2 regions of the Streptomyces sp. Q2 genome follow, and region 1 is predicted to be linked to the other one. Evidence: riboswitches for the same ligand, from Rfam matches in the RefSeq annotation. Region 1 holds a riboswitch; the other holds the start of a gene.
What was found. A riboswitch is a leader RNA that binds a small molecule or an ion and turns the genes downstream of it on or off. The one in region 1 is predicted to bind glycine.

Region 1 (3,397 bases):
GCACCGGAGTGCGGCTGCACGTTGGCGTACTCGGCGCCGAACAGCTCCTTGACCCGGTCGATCGCGATCTGCTCGGCGACGTCGACGTGCTCGCAACCACCGTAGTAACGGCGGCCGGGGTAGCCCTCGGCGTACTTGTTGGTGAGGACCGAGCCCTGCGCCTCCATGACCGCGAGGGGCGCGAAGTTCTCGGAGGCGATCATCTCGAGGGTGGACTGCTGGCGGCCGACCTCGGCGTCGATCGCGGCGGCGATCTCCGGGTCGAGCTCGTGCAGGGGCGTGTTCAGAACGGACATCAGGTGTACGACTCCTCAGCCGGCGGAAAAGGCGGTGTACTCGTCGGCGGAGAGCAGGTCGCCCGGCTCCTCGGCGACGCGCACCTTGAACAGCCACCCGCCCTCGAAGGGAGCGGAGTTCACCAGCGACGGGTCGTTGACGACGTCCTCGTTGACCTCGGTGACCTCGCCGTTGACCGGGGAGTACAGGTCGGAGACCGACTTGGTCGACTCCAGCTCGCCGCAGGTCTCGCCCGCGGTCACCGCGGCGCCGACCTCCGGGAGCTGGACGAAGACGACGTCACCGAGCGCGTTGGCCGCGTGCTCCGTGATGCCGACCGTCGAGACGCCGTCCGCGGCGGCCGACAGCCACTCGTGCTCCTTGCTGTAGCGCAGCTCTTGGGGGTTGCTCATGGCCTGAATTCTCCTGTACGCGGGGGAGTGCTGGTGAATGAGGGACTGCTGGAAACGCACGTGAGCAGCGGAAATGTGCGCAGGGTCACGCGCACGGACCGCTCAAGTGTCTACTTCTGGCGCTTGAGTCTCTACTTGCGGCGCTTGTAGAACGGCAGCGCCACGACCTCGTACGGCTCGTGGCTGCCCCGGATGTCCACACCGACACCCGGCGTGCCCGGCGCCGCGTGCGCGGCGTCGACGTACGCCATCGCGATCGGCTTGCCCAGCGTGGGGGAGGGCGCGCCGGAGGTGACCTCGCCGATCACCTCGCCGCCGGCGACGACCGCGTACCCGGCACGTGGGACGCGACGCCCCTCGGCGACCAGGCCGACGAGGACGCGCGGGGGGTTGCTCTCGGCGCGGGAAGCGGCCGCGGTGAGCGCCTCGCGCCCCACGAAGTCGCCCTCCTTCTCGAACTTCACGACGCGTCCGAGCCCGGCGTCGAAGGGCGTCGACGACGTCGACAGCTCATGCCCGTACAGCGGCATGCCCGCCTCCAGACGCAGCGTGTCCCGGCAGGACAGGCCGCAGGGGACCAGGCCGATGCCCTCGCCCGCCTTGGTCAGGGCCTGCCACAGCTCGACCGCGTGCTCCGGCTTCACGAACAGCTCGAAGCCGTCCTCGCCGGTGTAGCCGGTGCGGGCGATGAGCGCCGGGACGCCGGCGACGGTGCCGGGCAGGCCGGCGTAGTACTTCAGGCCGTCCAGGTCGGCGTCGGTGAGGGACTTCAGGATCCCCGGCGACTCGGGTCCCTGCACGGCGATCAGGGCGTAGGCGTCCCGGTCGTCGCGCACCTCGGCGTCGAAACCGGCGGCCCGCTCGGTCAGCGCGTCCAGCACCACCTGGGCGTTGGAGGCGTTGGCGACGACCATGTACTCGGTCTCTTCGAGCCGGTAGACGATCAGGTCGTCGAGGATGCCGCCGTCCTCGCGGCAGATCATGGTGTAGCGGGCCCGGCCGGCGCCGACGGACGCGATGTTGCCCACGAGCGCGTAGTTCAGGAACCGGGCGGCCTGCGGGCCGGTGACCGTGATCTCGCCCATGTGCGAGAGGTCGAAGAGACCGGCCCGGGTGCGCACGGCGGTGTGCTCGTCGCGCTCGGAGCCGTAGCGCAGGGGCATGTCCCAGCCGGCGAAGTCGGTCATCGTCGCGCCGAGCGCGCGATGCAGGGCATCGAGCGCGGTGTGACGGGGTGCGGTGCTGCTCATCGGACGGTCGTCTCCCAAGGCATGACGGCGAGGTCGTTCCTCCCCATCTGTCATCGGAACCTGAGAGGTTCGTCATGACCCCGCGCAGGGGTGGTCACGACTTGCACCTTGGGTGGAGCCACTGTGGCAGCGGCCCGCTTTTCAGATGTGCCTCGCCCGCGCGGTAACGGGGACCTGAGAGATTCAAGGGAGGGACTTGCTCCTTCGGCGCCCCAGCGACGTACGGCTGGGGACTCTCCCGCGCGGATTCAAACGGCCGGTATGCAGTTGGCGCGCACATCATCGCACGCATCTTCGGTGCGCGGCAGGCCGCATCTGTAACCGGCCTGTGGCAGTAAGCGCATGAAAACAGGAGACACCCCGTATTACCTTCTCTTTACACTCGACGGGGAGGGGAACTCGTGACCCGCCCCAGGGGAGGACGATCACGGTGAACAGGACCACGGCGTACGCCACGACCTCGGCCGTCGCGCTGCCCGAGCAGCCCGCGGCCAAGGCCCGCCAGGCGTGCGGGACGCGCCCGGGACCCGTCCTCCGCGACCTGCGCGAACGCGAGGGCCACAGCCCGCACGCACTGCTCTTCGGACCCCGCGACCTCGTCGTGATCACCGGCCTGCCCGGCAGCGGCAAGTCCACGCTGATGCGACGCACGGTCAAGGGCCTGCGGATCGACTCCCAGGACACCCGCGACCGCTGGGACGGCCGGCTGTCCCGCTTCCTGCCGTACGCGGTCTACCGCCCGCTCGTCCGCCTCGCCCACTACGCCGGACTGCGCCGCGCCCTGCGCTCCGGCGAGGGCGTCGTCGTGCACGACTGCGGCACGCAGGCCTGGGTACGCGGCTGGCTGGCCCGCGAGGCCCGCCGCAGGGGCGGCATCCTGCACCTGCTGCTGCTCGACGTCACTCCCGGCACGGCCCTGGCCGGCCAGCGCGAACGCGGCCGGGGAGTCTCGAGGTACGCGTTCCTGCGCCACCGCGGCGCGGCCTCCCGCCTGATCAGCTCCGTGGAGAAGGGCGACCTGCCCCAGGGCTGCGACTCGGCGGTCCTGATCGACCGGGACGCGGCGAACGTCCTGCGCCGGATCGGCTTCACGGGCTGACCCGCGAGCGTCCGCACCCGCTAGCCTTTCAGCCACAGCAGTGGTACTCGGCAGGCGGTAGGCGGCAGATGGACTTCCCGGCGGATCTCGCAGCGGGCTTCTCGGAGTTCCCGGCACAGGCGCACCCCCATTCGCACGGCGGATGGCCCGGCAACGAGCTGGAGGAGGTGCTCTCCGCCTCCCTCGGCGTCCCCGGGGCCGGCGGGCGGATCATCGAGGTGCTCGGCCGCAGCTTCGTGTGGGTGCCGCTGCCCAGCGGCGGCGGCCCGCACAGCGGCCCGCTCGACCTTCCCACCCTGGAGATCGACGGCCAGGCCTATGTGCCGGTCTTCAGCTCCGAGGAGCAGTTCCGTCAGGTC
Region 2 (3,397 bases), on a different contig from region 1:
TCCATCTCGGCGGTCGCGTTGAGCTTCATGGTGCAGGAGCCCAGCGGGATCATGCCCCGGTCGAGGGCGTAGTCGCGGTCGGCCAGGCGGCGCAGGTAGCGCAGCATCGCGGTCTCGGAGCGGTACTGGTGGAACACGGGGTGCGCCAGGTACTCGTCGCTCCGCAGCAGCGCGTCCGGCAGAGTCTCCTCGGTGACCGCGTCGAGCGCCTCGATGTCGCCCTCGACCCCGAACGCGGCCCATACGGCGCCCAGCTGGGCCCGCAGAGTGGTCTCGTCGCAGGCCATGGACACGTGGTCACCGTCGACGAGCCGCAGATTGACGCCGTTGGCCCGCGCGGCCGCGACGGTCTCGGCGGCCCTCCCCGGCACCCGGACGGTCAGCGTGTCGAAGTAGGAGCCGTGCACGACCTCGACCCCGCCGGCCGTCAGGCCCGCGGCGAGGACCGCGGCGTACCTGTGGGTGCGCCGCGCGATGGTCCGCAGGCCGTCGGGGCCGTGGTAGACGGCGTACATACCGGCCATCACCGCGAGCAGCACCTGCGCGGTGCAGATGTTGCTGGTCGCCTTCTCCCGGCGAATGTGCTGCTCACGGGTCTGCAAAGCGAGCCGGTACGCCTTGTTCCCGTCGGCGTCCACTGACACCCCGACGAGCCGTCCGGGCAGGCTGCGCGCGAACTTCTCGCGCACCGCCATGTATCCGGCGTGCGGGCCGCCGAAGCCCATCGGCACACCGAAGCGCTGCGTCGTGCCGACCGCGATGTCCGCGCCGAGCTCCCCCGGGGACTTCAGCAGCGTCAGCGCCAGCAGATCGGCGGCGACGGTCACCAGCGCCCCGAGTTCGTGCGCCTGCTCGATCACGGGCTTGATGTCGCGTACGGCACCGGAGGCGCCCGGGTACTGGAGCAGCACGCCGTTGATCTCACGCCCGGCGATCTCGGCCGGAATACCGTCGCTGAGATCGGCGACCACGACCTCCACACCGGTCGGCTCGGCGCGGGTCTCGATCACCGCGATGGTCTGCGGCAGCGTGTCCGCGTCGACCAGGAAGAGGCCCTTCTTGTTCTTGCCCATGCGCCGCGACAGCGCCAGGGCCTCGGCGGCCGCGGTGCCCTCGTCGAGCAGCGAGGCGCCCGAGGTCGGCAGCCCGGTGAGGTCGGCGACCATGGTCTGGAAGTTGAGCAGGGCTTCGAGCCGCCCCTGGGAGATCTCGGGCTGGTAAGGGGTGTACGCCGTGTACCAGGCGGGGTTCTCCATGACGTTCCGCAGGATGACGGGCGGCGTGAAGGTCCCGTAGTACCCGAGCCCGATCATGGAGTCGAGAACCTGGTTCCGGTCGGCCAGCGAGCGCAGCTCGGCCAGCACCTCGGCCTCGGTGCGGGCCCCCGGCAGCTCCAGCGTGTCGGCGTTCTTGATCACGTCCGGGACCGCGGCGGCGGTGAGCTCGTCGAGCGAGCCGTACCCGACCTGCGCGAGCATCTTGGCCCGCGCCTCCTGGTCGGGCCCGATGTGGCGCTGCTCGAAGGGGATTCCCTGCTCGAGCTCGGAGAGCGGAATGCGATGGGCGGTCATTACGGAGGCCTCCTGGTCTGACACGACCTTCGAGGGTCACCGCGGCGCGGGTACCCGGACGGCCTCCCCCTCTGTCATCTCAACCTGAGAGCTTCACCGGACACCCGAGGGCACCCGACTTTCACCGTCGGTGAGAGCGGAAGCCGTCGACGCCGTCGGCACCCGCCCTGCTTTCCAGAGTGACCTCGTCCGTGCGGTACGTGGGCCTGAGAGATTCCGGGGAGGATTTGCTCCTTCGGCGCCTCCGATGATGTCTGGAGGACTCTCCCGCACGGGGTCAGCAGCCGTTTGTCAGCGTACCAGCGCGGTCCACGCTCCAACCTTCGAGTGGCCGCCTTCCAGATTCTGCTCTTTTGTAGTGCCTACGGATGAGTTGCGACCATGTGGAGGGCCCGTGCAGACCGACATCGATCCGCGCAACCTGATCGGCCGCAAGGCGTTCGACCGCAACGGCACCAAGCTCGGCACCATCGACGAGGTCTACCTCGACGACGCGACCGGTGAACCGGAGTGGGCCGCCATACGCACCGGCCTCTTCTCCCGGGACGCCTTCGTCCCCCTGGAACCGAGCGAACTGATCGAGGGCACCCTCCACGTCCCCTACGACCGCGCCCTGATCAAGGACGCCCCCGACTTCGGCGTGGGCCGCCACCTCTCCCCCGAACAAGAACTCCAGCTCTACCACCACTACGGCCTGGACCTGGGCGCCCCTCCCCCCATCCCGGACCACACCTTCGGCAAACTGGCAGGCACCGACGACCCCTGACCCTCACAGCCACCCCGCCGCCAACCTGCGGGCAATCGTGCCGCTCGGGGCGGCACCAGTGGGCCCAGGCGGCACAGGCGCCACCCCGTCAGCCTGCGGGCAGTCGTGCCGCTCGGGGCGGCACGGGTGGGCGCAGGCGGCACCCCGTCAGCGCCGGGCTGCGCCACCCACGCCCGGCCCACACCAACTCCGGTCACGCACGAACCCCGCGAACCGCGAACCTCCGTCCGCAGACGCCCCCGCATCCCCTCTCGGCCGACGCGGGTGCACCTCGCGCACCCATCCCGCCGGCCCACCTCCCACCTCCCACCTCCCACCAACTCATCCGGACACCCACTCATCCGCACAACCCCCACCGCGCTTCACCCCGCCCGCACCCGGCCCCCCTCCGCCGAAGACGCCCCGCCCTCAGCCGCCCCAGGTCGTCGCTCCACCAACGGCAACGGCTCCGCCGGCTCCAGGTCCGGATCGTCGACCCGGAAGGTCCGCACACGCCCCGGCTCCGAGTCCGGTGTCTCGAACCGCACGGTCACCCGCCCGAGCCCGCTCCCCTGCACCCACCCGTGCCCGTACTCGGCATGGGCGACATCGTGCCCCGAGACCCACCGCCGCTCGACCGGCGCGGCCGGCTCCACCGCGGGCACCTCGTCGGCGTCCTCCACCGACCCGGCGCTGTCCGCCAGCTCCCCCGCCGCCTGCGCGAACAGGTCCTCCTGTGTGTAGTCGGCCAGGCCGCTCACGCCCACTCCCAGCAGCCGCACACCCCCTGTCGTGTCCACCGAGTCCAACAGGCGCGCGGCCGCCTCCCGCACCACCGCCGGATCGTCCGTGGGCCCCCGCAAGGTCTCGGACCGGGTCAGCGTCGAGAAGTCGTATCTCCGCACCTTCAGCACGATGGTCCGCCCGGACAGTCCCGAGCCCCGCAACCGCCGGACACACCGGTCGGCCAGCCGCTGCACCTCCAGCCCCACCCTGACCCGGTCGTGGATGTCGACGTCGTACGTGTCCTCCACGGACACCGACTTCGCCTCCCGCTCGGCCACCACCGGCCGCTCGTCGT

Region 2: linked by a shared signal. The riboswitch ahead of gcvP (aminomethyl-transferring glycine dehydrogenase) and the one ahead of gcvT (glycine cleavage system aminomethyltransferase GcvT) in region 1 are both predicted to bind glycine.

The regions. Positions count from the first base shown of each region.
Region 1 is NZ_JBXEJE010000030.1:89,733-93,129, reverse strand. It holds gene glyA (serine hydroxymethyltransferase) at 1-296, opposite strand, end outside; gene gcvH (glycine cleavage system protein GcvH) at 312-689, opposite strand; gene gcvT (glycine cleavage system aminomethyltransferase GcvT) at 821-1,939, opposite strand; glycine riboswitch at 1,977-2,090, opposite strand; glycine riboswitch at 2,091-2,190, opposite strand; gene ACWBNA_RS31005 (AAA family ATPase) at 2,364-3,038, shown strand; gene ACWBNA_RS31000 (enhanced serine sensitivity protein SseB) at 3,107-3,397, shown strand, end outside.
Region 2 is NZ_JBXEJE010000034.1:95,800-99,196, forward strand. It holds gene gcvP (aminomethyl-transferring glycine dehydrogenase) at 1-1,571, opposite strand, end outside; glycine riboswitch at 1,756-1,851, opposite strand; gene ACWBNA_RS33435 (PRC-barrel domain-containing protein) at 1,966-2,337, shown strand; gene ACWBNA_RS33440 (DNA polymerase IV) at 2,700-3,397, opposite strand, start outside.